2 regions of the Shewanella marisflavi genome follow, and region 2 is predicted to be linked to the other one. Evidence: riboswitches for the same ligand, from Rfam matches in the RefSeq annotation. Region 2 holds a riboswitch; the other holds the start of a gene.
The links. A riboswitch is a leader RNA that binds a small molecule or an ion and turns the genes downstream of it on or off. The one in region 2 is predicted to bind thiamine pyrophosphate.

Region 1 (7,455 bases), 420 kb from region 2:
GGCGCGTCCCGAGACAGGTTTTACCCGGGTCGAGCAGTTGTATGAGATCGGACTCTCTTCTGCCTGCCTGACGCTGCTTGCCAGTGCCGATGCTCTGCTTACTGTGGCTGGGCACAGGTATCAGGCGCGTTGGCAGTTGAGTGCGTACCAGCCGAGTCTGCCGCTGTTTGATGATTTACCCCCTGTGAGCAGTCAGGTAGTGTTGGCTGCGCCGAGTGAGATGGCTGCCATGCAGAGCGACTATCGCCACCTTGGTTTGAGTCTGGGCCGTCATGTGATAGCGCAGCTCAGAGAGCGGGGAGAGCTAAAGGAGTGTTTAAGCGCGGCCCAATTGGTGGATTGCCGTCATGGTCAGTTGGTACATGTCGCCGGCGTGGTAGTGGGGCGTCAGCGTCCGGGTACCGCCTCGGGGGTGACCTTTGTGACCCTAGAGGATGAGACGGGTAACATCAATGTGATCGTATGGAGTGCAACGGCCAGGGCGCAGCGTCAGCCTTTTTTGACATCAAAAATATTAAAGGTAGTGGGCATACTTGAGACCCAATCTGGGGTGAGTCATATCATTGCGGGCAGATTAATAGATGTTTCTACTATGGTGAATAATTTTGAGCCAAAAGCGAGAGACTTTCGCTAGCTTGCTTAACATGTCGTAAATACTCGTTAATTTATGTCGACGCCAGGCTAACCTCACTCGCCTGGCTAGGGTATACTGGCGCCTTTATCGAGCCTGCAAACCGCAAAGAAGTTAGTTAAATGAAATTTATACTGCTCACACATGCGCGGGAATATGAGCGTCCCTCCAATACGGGCACGCTGGCGTTGCAGCATTTTCCTGAGTTATGCCGCCGTGTGCCTTGGTCACGGGTTGAGCCCGATGCTTGGCTTAAGCAGGCCTGCGAGTCGGGTGAGGCGCTGTTACTCTTTCCGCCAAGTGATGAAAGCCCGCCAGCGTTTACCCTTGAAGCCTTAGTAGAGGAGGCTCAGACGCCGTTACCACAGCAGATCATTATTTTGGATGCCACCTGGCAGGAAGCCAGAAAGATGGTCCGTCAGAGCCCCTATCTGCAACAGGCGCGGCGCTTAAGCCTGTCAGAGGCATCCACTTCTCGTTATCGTTTAAGGCGCAATCAGGTGGATCAGGGCTTGTGCACCATAGAGTGCATCATCAGCCTGCTAAGAGGTATGGAGATGTCAGATGAAGCGCAAGTTCTGGATGCGGCGTTTGACGCCTTTATGTCAGAGCATAGTCAAGTCAAAGCACCGTCAGATAGACACATAGAAAATGACTGAGCGCTCCTGCCAGCACAAACAGATGCCAGATGGCATGATTATAGGGGATGCGTTTACCCACATAGAAGATCACCCCAACACTATAAAAAATCCCGCCGGCCATTAATAGCTGAAAACCTAGGGTGCTCATGGCCTCAAGCAGTTGTTTCATGACGATAACGCACAACCAACCCATTACCAGATAGAGCACCAGACTAAAGATCTTAAATCTGTGGATAAAGAGTGTCTTAAACAAGATCCCGCCGAGTGCCAGACACCAGATGGCGAGCAATATTCCATCGGCTTCGGCGCTGCCTAATTGGATCAGCATGAGTGGGGTATAGGTGCCGGCGATGAGCAGATAGATGGCGCAGTGATCGGCAATCTTCAGCTTATGTTTTAGCTTGGGATCAGACACGCTGTGGTACAAGGTTGAGCAGAGAAACAGGAGTATGATACTCAGGCAGTAGATCAACATACCACCCAGTTGCAGATCGCTGAGACTATCCCAACCTTTCATCATTGAAAAAATCAATGCCAGAATACCGGCAAGCACCCCGAGTCCATGGCTCATCGCATTGGCCAGCTCTTCAGAGCGGCTATAGGGCGCGGCGATTGACACTAGGGGATCAGCTTGGTTTAAGGGGAGTTCTTGGGACGGCATCATGCTCTCTATTGACTGGTTAGACCTCAAGCTGAGTCTAACAGTATGCTATCGCAAATGAAATACTTTAGCGTACATATGTAAGCTTAAAAGTTTAAGGTGACTCTTAATGTTTGATTTTAAATTACTTTAATATATATAGTGTCCACCTATAACAGGACGTGGAACTTATGGGTCAAGCTTAGCCTCTAAAGCGCTAAGTTACCTAAGGAAAGGATCTGTCCCTCTTGCAAGTGACGCCACAGGAGCTGCATAAACCAAGGCAACCAGAACAAGAGTATCATTGGTCGGCGATTAAGCTTAACGCCGTATGTCCTGAGCCACTTGCGCTAACCTGCCTCGATTTGCTTGAGGAGAGTGCTGAGCACCAGCGGCGCCAGCATAAGTTCCTAGGGATAAGCTTAACAGATCTTATGCTTGTGCTCGGTGTCTTGCTGCTACATCTGTTTCTACTGTCCATGCTTAATTGGCGTTATCCGTTATACCATGGCCCCGTCTCTCGCGCTGAGCCGTCTACCAAGGCGATAAGTGCCTATATGCTGAGCGCTGCCCAACTTGAGGCCATGACCACGCGTGAATTAGCCAATCAAGCAGGGCCGCTAAAAACATCATCTGAGTCTCAATTAGTTGAGCCTGTTACCGAGGAGCAGAGTCTCACCTCGCTATCCCAACTGAAATCACCTGGCGCCTCGCCCCCGCAGAAGCAACTGATCCAGAAGCACAGTCCTGATCGGGGTAATGAGCAAACTCAGACGGCCGGCGCCGAGAAGAGTCAGGCAAAAAGCCATGATATCGACCCAGAGCTGCCAAGGAGAGTGGCAGAACAAGGGTTCACCTTTGAGGCGCCAGATCTAACAGAATATAACGCGCCGCCTCAACAGCGGCCTTTTGCTGGGGAGCTCGGCGTCATCACCGGAGACTATCTGGCCAGGCATCGTCAAGCCTTGATCGATAAGCTGGTACAGCGCGCGGCCGATGCGGCGACAATGCCCAAATCGATAAGCGAGATGGATGGGCAGATGGCGCAGTTAGCCCTGCCAAAAATCGATGAATATAACACGGCAATTACCCTGGACAGTAAATTGGACCCGAATCGTATCGTTAAGCTTGGTGATACCTGTTACCGGGTGGTTAACGTCGCGACTCCTATCAATCCTCACGCACAGAACCTGGGGTTTCCTTTTAAGTGTGGTGAAGACAAGGTGAAGCAGGCGATTAAGGCCTCGTTAGACAGGCACCTTGAGCTGATGGGCGTTAGCCAGAAAAGCAATAACTAAGATGATTTTTTTTCACCACAAAATCAATTTTAGCGAGCATTTATATTTTATATTGCTGTTTATATTGATTTATTTCGTTTGATTTATTTGCTTCTAACCTCGTGAGTTAAGGGCTTGTTTATCGCTAAGGCTTAGGTCTATACTGGGCACCTCTTGTCGGAGTGCCATTAGGCTGAGACCGTTAATTCGGGATCCGTTGAACCTGATCAGGTTAGTCCCTGCGAAGGAAACAAGCATAATATGACCTTGGTAAAGGCTAATTTGTAGGCGATAATTTGCCCTTGAACTTGCCTATCAAACCATATTTTTGACCTGGTGCGATCATCTTATATCGTCCGTGGTTAATGCCCTCAACGCCAACTTCTCCAGACAAGCAACTTCATTTAACTCAATAGTGAGATTGCTTATGTCAACACGTCGTGAAACTCGAGCCCGGGCCCAGGCCTTTATCGATAATCTAAAACCGCTACAACATGCCAATTCAGAGAAGATCTACTTGCAGGGGAGTCGAGCCGACCTCAAGGTTGCCATGCGCCAGATCCATCAGTCCGATACCCTGATTGGTGGTACCCAATCGGCGCCCATTGTTGCAAAGAATCCGCCAATCAAGGTTTATGACTGTGCCGGTCCCTATTCAGACCCTAAGGCAGATATCAATGTGCGTCGCGGTCTGGATAAGCTGCGCAGTACTTGGATCGCAGAGCGGGACGATACCCAGACGCTAAGTCAGGCAAGCTCGGGTTTTACCCAGCAACGTTTGGCCGATGAGGGACTGGATCACTTAAGGTTTGAACATCTGCCAAGACCGAGACGCGCTAAAGATGGCAAGGTGGTAACCCAGATGCACTACGCCAGACGCGGCATTATCACCCCTGAGATGGAATATGTGGCCCTGCGGGAAAATATGGCTCGCGATACTGTGATCGATGAGGTGTTGACCCAGCGCGCAGCAGGGGAAAGCTTTGGCGCCAAGGTGGGCCAGGCGATAACCCCAGAGTTTGTCCGTCAGGAACTGGCCGCTGGCCGGGCGATCATTCCTTTAAATATCAATCACCCAGAAGCCGAGCCGATGATCATTGGTCGCAATTTTCTGGTCAAGGTCAACGCCAATATAGGGAATTCCGCGGTGACTTCCTCTATCGAAGAGGAGGTGGAGAAGTTGGTGTGGGCGACGCGTTGGGGCGCCGATACTGTAATGGATCTTTCAACCGGTCGCTATATCCACGAGACTCGCGAGTGGATCATTCGTAACTCGCCTGTGCCCATAGGCACGGTTCCCATCTATCAGGCGCTGGAGAAGGTCAACGGCATTGCCGAAGATCTCACCTGGGAGATCTTCAGGGATACCCTGATTGAGCAGGCGGAGCAGGGGGTGGACTATTTTACTATTCACGCCGGTGTCTTACTGCGTTATGTGCCCATGACGGCGAAACGTTTGACCGGTATTGTATCCCGCGGCGGTTCTATCATGGCCAAGTGGTGTCTCTCTCATCATAAAGAGAACTTCCTCTATGAGCACTTTGATGAGATCTGTAAGTTGTGCGCGGCCTACGATGTCTCTTTGTCTCTTGGGGATGGTATGCGCCCAGGTTCCATTGCCGATGCGAACGATGAAGCGCAGTTTGCTGAGCTTGAAACCTTAGGGGAGCTGGTTAAGCGCGCCTGGCAACACGATGTGCAAACTATCATAGAAGGCCCGGGGCATATCCCGATGCAGCTGATCAAAGAGAACATGGATAAGCAGCTCGAGCTGTGTGATGAGGCACCTTTTTATACCTTAGGCCCGCAAACCACAGATATCGCGCCAGGTTATGATCATTTCACCTCGGGGATCGGCGCGGCTATGATTGCTTGGTATGGCTGTGCGATGCTCTGTTACGTCACCCCTAAGGAGCATCTGGGACTGCCCAATAAGGAAGATGTGAAACAGGGACTGATCGCCTACAAGATAGCGGCCCACGCCGGGGATGTGGCCAAGGGGCATCCTGGCGCTCAGATCCGCGACAATGCCTTGTCGAAGGCAAGGTTCGAGTTTCGCTGGGAGGATCAGTACAACCTGGGATTAGATCCCGATACCGCCAGGGCTTATCACGATGAGTCCTTACCTCAAGAATCGGCCAAAGTTGCCCATTTCTGCTCCATGTGTGGCCCTAAGTTTTGCTCAATGAAAATCACCCAGGAAGTACGTGAGTACGCCGCGGCGCAAGAGAGTCAGGCGCAGGCGATTGAGGTACAGCACAGCCAGGCTTATGAGGCAGCGCCTCAGACACAGATCCAGCAAGGGATGGAGAAGATGTCGGCGCAGTTTAAGCAGACCGGTGGCGCCCTTTATCACAGTGCCACAATGGCCGACGTTGAAGAGGTATAGCCATGGGCAGTGCTAAACCTATCGTCTGGACCATAGCCGGTTCAGACAGTGGTGGCGGCGCCGGGATTCAAGCGGATCTGGCAACCATAGCGGATCTCGGCGGTCATGGCTGCAGCGTGATCACCTGTGTGACCGCGCAAAATTCGGTAGCGGTCAATGGTGTTGAGCCGGTCAGCGACGCCTTGCTGCTCAATCAACTCAACACCTTGCTGGTTGACCTGCCGCCAAAGGCGATAAAAATTGGCTTGCTGGCGAATCAGCGTCAGATTGATCTGCTTGCCGATTGGCTGGCGACGCATTTTACATCACACGCCAAGGTCACTGGTTATCAGGTCCCTATCATACTAGATCCTGTGATGGTGGCTTCCTGTGGAGACACGCTTGTCAGTGCTGAGGCTGATAAGGGGCTGGATTTTTCCCCGTTCGGGCAGCTACTTACCCTGATCACTCCCAATGGCCAGGAATTTGAGGCACTGTCGGCGTTAGTGGGTGATGATAGTGGCGGGATCTCTGCTAAGGCGCAGAATTTAGCCCATTATCTGGGCTGTAACCTCTTGATAACCGGCGGCGATAAGGGGGCCTTTTGGCAAGCGCAGTACGCCGAGGATCATTTTGTCTGCCATAAGGTACCTCATACCTCAGCTTTGCATCAGCATAGGGGATTTCGCCTTAGTAGCGAGCGAAGTGATAACCCAAACCACCACGGTAGCGGCTGCACGCTCTCATCGGCAATTGCGAGCTTTCTCGCTCATGGCTTGGTGTTGCATGATGCGGTCTTACTGGCTAAAGCCTATGTTGGTCAAGGGATCGCGGCGGCCAGCCCGGTAGGCGCAGGCTCGGGGCCACTAGAGCGTTGTGGCTGGCCTAAGAGGTTGAAAAGCCTCGCTAAGATAAGCTTAATCGATGCAGAAAACTGCAAGGGCCCCGATTTTCTAAGGCATATTTCACACCATACTCCTCATGGCCTTGCGCTTAGCTTTCCTGCGTTAACCCAGCCGATCGGTATCTATCCCGTGGTAGGTGATGTCAAGACCCTATCACAGGTGCTGGCAGCAGGAGCCAGCACGGTGCAGCTTAGGATAAAACAGCTAAGCACCACAGATGAGCTAGAGCGTCAGATAATTGATGCCATTGCTCTTGGGAGAGAGTATGGCGCTCAGCTCTTTATCAATGACCATTGGCAATTGGCGGTAAAACACGGCGCATTTGGTGTCCATCTGGGTCAGGAAGATCTGTTTGATGCCGATCTTGAGGCAATTGCCAACGCAGGGATGGCGCTTGGGCTCTCGAGTCACGGAGTATTTGAGATGGCGCTGGCGTGCCAACTCAAGCCATCTTATATCGCTCTAGGGCATATCTTCCCAACTCCTACCAAGTCAATGCCGTCAAAGGCGCAGGGGCTAGAGAACCTCAAGCATCTGGTGGCTCTTTTTGACCCCGGATGTCCGCGGGTGGCGATTGGCGGCATAGATAAATCGCGACTCGAAGCCGTTAAAGCGACAGGTGTCGACGCCGTGGCGCTTGTCAGGGCGGTAACCCAGGCTGCTTCGCCTGGCGATGCCTATCTTGAGTTACTCAGGCTTTGGGAGAATGGCGATGCCGCTAGCTGATCAACAATTTATCCAGTTTTCTCGGCAGATCTTATTGCCGGAAGTGGGCGAAGACGGCCAGCAATGCCTGATGGCGGCTCGCGTAGCGATAGTCGGGATAGGTGGTTTAGGTCAGCTTTGCGCCCAGTATCTGAGCGCGGCCGGCATTGGTGGGCTGACGCTCATCGATGACGACAAGGTTGAGCTGAGTAACTTGCCGCGCCAGTTACTGTTCTCCCTTGATGATTGCGGCAAGTACAAAGCCTTGGTGGCTCAGCAAAAACTAGG
Region 2 (7,455 bases):
CCCCCTGACTTGCCATCAGCAGAGCCCAACAGGCTGCAAACATCCAGTAGAGGGCGACCGCGTTTGGAATCGCTGCCTGCGCCCTGTCGTTAAGGTGGGGGTGTTCGCTTAGGTAGCCCAAGATCAAACTATGACGCTGGTTTGAGGAGAGCCTGTGGCTCGCCAGTACACTGGCAAGATCCACTAGAGGATGGGAGCTACAGGCATATTCATAATCGATACACCACAGACGCCCCTCACTCATCAACAGGTTATGAGGATTCAAGTCCCTGTGACTGTATTGGGGTGACACCATGCAGGCATCTAAGCTCAGCAGTAACTCATCGACTCGCTCGCTAAGGGCCTTTAGTGCCTGCCATCTCTGCTGCCATGCCTGCTGGTAACTTTCGGGCAAACTTGGGCCATCGGCCATCGTTTGAAGCTGCTGATAATAGCTATGCCACTGTTCCCCTACCGACATAGAATTAGCCGGTAACGGCAGTTCGCTGAGCCCTTTCAGCAGCCTCAACAGCGCCTGCTCGCCACCAGGCCAACACTCATGTTCCTCTATAAGCGGATGAGCGGGATTAGCCGTCATTAGCTGACTCCAGTCCTGCTGGGTCTGAATATAGCGACTCAGATAAAAACGACTGTCGTCTGACACATAAAGTAACTCAGGCGCCAGTTGCGCTGTTTGGGCCAGGCGCCAATTCATCACCTCATCGTCTCGCTTGCAGATCTGACTGCTGGCCTGGCTATTGATCCGCAGCACAAACTGCCCGTTGCCAGTCACTAGGTGATAGTTCTGATTACTCAGACCGCGGGACAAGGGAGCGACTACCCAGCTGTCATCTATGTAGCAACCCAGCTTTGCGAAAACCCTTTCCACCTCGCTTAGTACATTAGAAGGCAGATGGCATTGCAACCAAGTTGTTGCCTGTTGACGATTAAGCGCCATAGTGGCCCTTACTTATGCGTAAAGGGTAACAAGGCAGCTTAATCATAGGAGTAAGCGCCATCCTCGCCCATCCCCTGATGCATGCTGGTGCGCCACAAAAAGTAACCACCTATGGCCATGCCCACATACAGAATAAACAGCAAAGAGGTCAGCATCAGTCCCTTATTGAGATACAGGTAGATGGAAACAAGGTCGATCACTACCCAATAAAGCCAATTTTCCAGTACTTTACGGGCCACCAGGTAAGTTGTCATCACGGCAAAGCAGCTGGTTGCTGCATCGAGATAGGGATAGGACGCCTGGGTGTAACTGGCCATCAAGTGACCGACCACTAAGGAAACGACGCTGGTAGCCAGAATAAGATAGAGGTGTCGCCCTAGCGACCAGCTAACCACTTCTACGCCGTTATCATCGCCACCACCGTATCGCCACAGCCAGAAGCCATAAACCGCCATCACCATGTAATAGACATTTAGCAGCGACTCCATCAGCAAAGAGACCTCCCAAAACAGCACGGTATAGATAGCCGTACTCACTAAGGCTGCCGCCCAGCACCAGATGTTGCCGCGCATGGCGAGCGCCAGATAGGCCAAGGCCAGTAATACCGCCACGGCTTCCCAGGCTGTCAGGCCATTGGCCTCGGCGAAGGCGCCGGAAAGTGTCGCCAATAAGGCAGACCAGAGATCTGTCATAGCTTAAGCATCGCTCCTGTTATCAGTGGGTCAGTCTTGAATTACTGTTGGTGAGAGAGATCCAACTCGCCGCCAATAAACTTGACCACAAATACCGCCTTGCCCCACTTCTCATGTGCCGCCTGCATTTCGGTTGCCAGCATCGCCATCACCTCGCCATACTCGCCGCACACCTGTGTGGCCATAGCATTGGTTCGCCGCTCGATATTGGCATAGGTATCTACCCTATCGATAAACCATTGAATGGGGTCGATATAATTATCCTTTAACGGATACATGCTGATTTCAGCTGTTAGTTTCATCTTAGCTCCTTTTGGGGGCGATTGAATGCTCGCCCCTTAGTGAGGGTTATTACATGAATTTGACGTTAAGGGTGACGCCTAGCTGACGCGGATCGCCGTAACGAATATATTGTTTATCCGCCCAGCCGTTATCAGGCTCATTACCGAAATAGAAACCGCGCACGCCGTACTTTTCATCAAGCAGGTTGCGTCCCCACAGATAAGCCGACCAGGTCTCTGTCTCATAGCCTAAGCGGGCATTAAACAAGGTATAGGCCTCAGACTGAGAGTCGTTACTGTCAGAGTAGTAGAACTTACTCTTCCCACTGGTCGTTAAGTTAACAAACCAGCCCATTTCACTACGATAGGTGGCGCCAGCACTGTAGGTAAAGTTAGGCGAGTGAGCCAATTCGCGTCCGCTCAAATCCACTTCCCCACCATATTTATCCTGGTAGACATAATCGCCATAGGCTGTCTCGAGCCAGCCCAGTGTGCCATAGAGTTTTAAGTTATCGGTGGCATACCAGTTGGCTTCAAGCTCGGCACCATAGTTGTGTGAGCTGCCCGCGTTTTCGACGTATAGGATAAATTTCTGTGGCTCATCGGGATTTTGCTGAGAAGCCGAGACCTGTTGATCCCGTCTGTCCATGTAGAAGAGGGAGAAATGGGTGCTTGCATCACCATCGAGCCACTCAGACTTGATGCCAAGCTCATAGTTATACAAGGTCTCTGCCTGGAACTCTTTTTTGTCGCTTAGCGATAAGGGAAGTGACATGTTAAAGCCACCAGCCTTATATCCTCTGGCAATACGGGCATAGGCTTGATGCTGATCGCTCAAGGCTTTACTCAGGGCGATATGACCGCCCCACATGTTTTCCGATGGTGCAAAGGCATCTTCGGCCGAGTCACTGTATTCGCTTTCACGGCGCTCGAAGCGTACACCGACAGAGAGCGCATAGCCCTGACCTAGCTCGCTATCTAACTGACCGAAGAGTGCTAAATTGGTTGCCTCATATTCGGCAGTCAGCCCATCTTCCCAGCCGTTATAGAATTCAAGGGTGTCGTTGTCTTCGGTGAGCCTGAGACCATAGATGCCCACCAACCAGTCGGTACTGTCGTTAAAGAGTCGACCTGCATCCGTCGAGCTTAGACGAAACTCTTGCGATAGCGTGGTTCGATCCCCCAGTTTGTTCCAGGTATAGTCATACTGACACGGCTCCCCGTCACAACTGCGCGCCGCCCAATATTCAGGGTTGGCCCAGTCACCATCATAGCCATGATGAGTATCACTTTGTGCCATAGAGCTTAAGGAGACCAACTCGAAATGCTCGGCGCCCGAATAGGTCAATTTTAGCGAGCCGCCCGTAGTGCGCTGCTTATCCACGCCCGGTTCATCGGTTAAGGTATCAAAACCGTTATTATCTAATGTCCAGGCATCATAGCCGTTATTGAAATTGGCGTGCATCAGGTTGAAATCGGCCACTAAATCATCGGTGGCATACCAGCGCAGTTTGATGCGCCCGGTAAATTCATCCCGCGCATTGGTATCATCACGGCCCAGGTAAAGGTTATCTCGGTAGCCATTTTGATCATGTTGTTGCAGCGACACGCGATACAACAACTTGCCTGAATCACTTAAGGGGCCTGAACTAAAGCCGCTAAAGGTACGCAGATTATCGTCACCTAGCTGCAGCTCGGCGCCATGCTCAAATACTGAGGTCGGGTCGTTACTCTTAAGGTAGATAAGGCCTGCCAAAGCGTTAGCTCCATATCGCGTCCCTTGCGGTCCGCGCAGTACTTCCACCTGCTGCAGGTCATACATGCTGGAGACCATCCCCAGACCCGACAGATCGATATCGTCTATGATGTAACCCACAGAAGAGTTAGGCGCTCCCTGATACTCTTCCTGCTCACCCACTCCGCGGATCTGAAAATATTTGGCTCTGGAGCTGCCGCCAGACCAGTTAAAGTTAGCAATAGAGTTGAGCACATCTTCAAAATGCTGCGCCCCTTCATCTTCTATCTGCTGCTGCTCGATAACGCTAATGCTGGAAGGCACCTTATCTAAGCTCGACTGACGAAAGTCGGAGGTGACAACAATCACTTCCATCTCATCTGTGGTGACAGGCGTATCGCTGGCGAAAACGGTGGTTTGGGTTAATGCAGCCGCCACGGCAAGGGCGACAGGAGAATAGGATTTTAATGTAAACATAGGACCTCAAATAAATATTGAGATCCGGCACTTAAAAAAGCGAGAAAGAATGCACAGTTAGATAGTGTTAAATCTAGTGTTGTGGCCCATTCCTACGCCGGTATTAGCCGGATCAGGTTCTAAGGGTTTGTCTAGCGAACATCTCAGTCAATGCGAAGCCTTTAGCTTGGCGTTAACACCCCTTGGCGAGGCCGATTATACATGAGTCATACAAAGAGTTGACATTTTTAACGCATATTTTGCGCATGGCCCATAAAAAAACGCCGGCAATGCCGACGTTTTAATCAATATATAGCGACCTTAGTTTGAATAGGCCTGTCTAACATAGAGCTCACAACGCACTGCATTAGCATTGGGGGACAAAGCGGTCACCTGCATCTGCTGCTTGCCATGTAACTTAAGGGACTTCCAGCTAACTCCCTCATCTTCGATGGTGGCGCCGTTAATGTCATACCAGGTAAACTTATATTGCAGCTGCAAATCTGTCTTTGCCTTACTGATAATAGTGCCGCGGGCCCTTAAAAATCCCGCATCTACTACAGTCAGGACTCCTGTGACATCCACGTCGGAATGAAAGGAGCGGTTATCAACCCTGCTTTCACCGGTAGAGCTCGCCATGATCCCGCCGGTATGGGGCGCACAGGCACTCAGCCCGAACAGAATGGCAACTATGGCTAATCCCTTCTTCATCAGTATTCTCCTTACACGCCGAAGCGTATCTGATCACTCAATCAAAAAGTGGGCTCGGGCAGTGGCAATGAGCGCCTTACGATTGGTTTGCCAGCAGTTGATATTCACATTGGCCACACGGCGGCCCTGACGGGTAATTTTACACTCGGCAAAACTATCTCTATGGTGTCCCGCCCTTAAATAGTCTATCGAGAAATCGACGATCTTAGGCACCTTAGTGGTTTGCATAAACACCATTAACTGCACAATAGCCGACATTTCCATAAATCCGGCAATCACGCCACCATGGAGTGCTGGTAAGGTAGGGTTGCCGATATTTTCATCTTTTTTGGGTAACTGAAACACCAACTCATCACCGAAACGCACCACCTGCATACCAATAAACTTAGCATAAGGTACGTGATCTAAGAGATGGCCGAAATCATTAAGCTCGGTCGCCTTCTTAACGATATCTTTAACATTCAAAGCTTTGTGGGTATCTTGCTCAGGTACTGTCATTGGCCCTCTCCCATTAGCGCCTGTCTAAAGGCTTCACCCACCATTTCAGGACTGATACGCATAAATGAACCCACGGCATGGGCAATAGGATCATCGATAGAATCCTGATAGGCGATCGCCCGGGTAAAAGCCACGCTCGATGACAATTTATAGCACTCGGCAAAACCGTAGACACTCTTGTTTGGCTCGGCGGCCTTCATATAATCGACCCGCAGATCTAAGGTTGGCGACAACTCCAGCGACTTGTACTTGTCAAAGATATTACAGACCACTGCTGTGCCACTGGCGGTATCCATAAGCGTGGTGATCACGCCGCCGTGGATCACACCTGTATCGGGGTAACCAATCAATTCGCTACTGTAGGGAAGCTCGATCAACACATGCTGTTCGCTGGCTTCAAGCACGCTGAGGCCGAGACGGCGACACTGTACCAGCTGGTCCACAAAGCGAGTCGCCAAATCAGTCAGCGGAAAAAAATCAGGATTTGTCTTCATATGCTCTCCAGCGTTTTTCAGCAATCGCCATTAGCGACGAGACACTAGCGGGCCTAAGAAATCACCGCCCAGCAGATGCATATGAATATGGAATACTTCCTGCCCACCATGTTTATTGCAGTTCATGATCAGGCGGTAGCCATCTTCGGCAATACCAGCCTCGTCAGCGAGCTTTGCCGCCACTGTCATCATCCGGCCCAGGGCCTTTTCGTCCGATGCCTTGACATCATTCACTGTGGGGATCAAATGATTAGGCACAATAAGAATGTGCGTCGGTGCCTTTGGCTCAATATCTCTAAAAGCTGTCACTAATTCATCTTGATATAAAATATCGGCAGGGATTTCGCGTCGAATAATTTTACTGAAAATGGTCTCTTCGGCCATTGCACTATCCTCGATATAGGGTTAACCCTGTCAGTATACTCACAAAATACCATTTTGTGATCCGTCATATAAATAAAGGAGTTATGCCCTGTATCGAGTGGCGAAATTTATATCAGCTAAGCTGTTTAATACATAAAAAAAGCCCGCCACCTTAAAGGTGCCGGGCCACTATAGGTGCTAGCAGTTATCTAATCGAACGCTAATTTATCGCTATTTAATTTATCTTGCTGCTTGAGCTGCTTCAACTCTTCGCGCTCGGCTTCAATCTCCATCAACTCGGGTGATTTGAAAGTCATTTTGATATAGGCATCCTGGCGGGTTTTTGCCAGCTGCTCGAGCGCAACATAGGTACCGTCTTCATCGATAGCATACCAACGTTTACCCGAACAGGTTCCCTGCAACACGCATTGATAAGAGCTCAACTCACTGGCAACATAGTCTGTCTTTAGATAGCCAGACTTAATAAGAGACTGTTTAACGATTTGAAAATCATCATTTAGCTCATCAGCATGCACGCCATATTTGTAACTCGTCATGGTAACTTGCAACAAGCCATGCTGCACATCACCGGACAGCAAATAATGTTCTGCGATAGAGAGGGCCTTAGGTACAACTTGGGTCTGCACCCAAATATCATCTCCCTGATGCTTAGCCTCTTCATACAGGCTAACATCATCGCCCCATTTAAGACCAAAAGGTGCCACTCCATGTGCATAAAGAGGCAATAACACTAATAATAATGCTAACTTTTTCATGGCTTTTTATTCAGCAAGTCAAAAACTTGACGAATTGTACTAAAAGCTTGCTGAGTTCGACATAGACACACAAAGAATAAGGCAATAATCTTTTTAAAATTAACTACTAAGTCACACTAAGTGATAAGAACTATTACTTAGTCACATTATTTTTTTTGCGTCAGTTTTCTAGCGTTTAATAAGCACATCAAGTACATTTTTCTTGCCTAAACCACCAAGAGAGTAGAGATGTATCCAGTTTTGACTTGTTCTGACTGACTTATCCCTGGCTGACTTTGGCCATCACCCTGGCTTCCGAGTGTGCCTCTAACCAATATTTTTGTAACACTGGGCTGCGAAGGCCACTGGCTTGATCCGCTAAATTCCACGCACCTTTCCAGATCCCATCGGCGATCATATGCACTACGGCACTTTCAATTGCCGAAGCAACGCACAAACTCACTGGCTCATTGGAGGTATAGCCCAGCTCTGATTCAAGTAGCTCCTGGGCATCGATAAACTTAAATACACCA

Region 1: another riboswitch for thiamine pyrophosphate. It lies ahead of thiC (phosphomethylpyrimidine synthase ThiC); the one in region 2 lies ahead of CFF01_RS10690 (TonB-dependent receptor).

The regions. Positions count from the first base shown of each region.
Region 1 covers NZ_CP022272.1:2,021,373-2,028,827, forward strand. The annotation lists gene CFF01_RS08780 (error-prone DNA polymerase) at 1-634, shown strand, start outside; gene CFF01_RS08785 (tRNA-uridine aminocarboxypropyltransferase) at 754-1,290, shown strand; gene trhA (PAQR family membrane homeostasis protein TrhA) at 1,253-1,933, opposite strand; gene CFF01_RS08795 (hypothetical protein) at 2,167-3,210, shown strand; TPP riboswitch at 3,358-3,456, shown strand; gene thiC (phosphomethylpyrimidine synthase ThiC) at 3,617-5,578, shown strand; gene thiE (thiamine phosphate synthase) at 5,581-7,188, shown strand; gene CFF01_RS08810 (HesA/MoeB/ThiF family protein) at 7,175-7,455, shown strand, end outside.
Region 2 covers NZ_CP022272.1:2,441,147-2,448,601, forward strand. The annotation lists gene CFF01_RS10675 (phosphotransferase) at 1-937, opposite strand, end outside; gene pnuC (nicotinamide riboside transporter PnuC) at 976-1,629, opposite strand; gene CFF01_RS10685 (hypothetical protein) at 1,671-1,931, opposite strand; gene CFF01_RS10690 (TonB-dependent receptor) at 1,981-4,122, opposite strand; TPP riboswitch at 4,195-4,315, opposite strand; gene CFF01_RS10695 (YcfL family protein) at 4,423-4,812, opposite strand; gene CFF01_RS10700 (PaaI family thioesterase) at 4,846-5,310, opposite strand; gene CFF01_RS10705 (PaaI family thioesterase) at 5,307-5,804, opposite strand; gene hinT (purine nucleoside phosphoramidase) at 5,835-6,188, opposite strand; gene CFF01_RS10715 (hypothetical protein) at 6,377-6,943, opposite strand; gene CFF01_RS10720 (CsgG/HfaB family protein) at 7,203-7,455, opposite strand, start outside.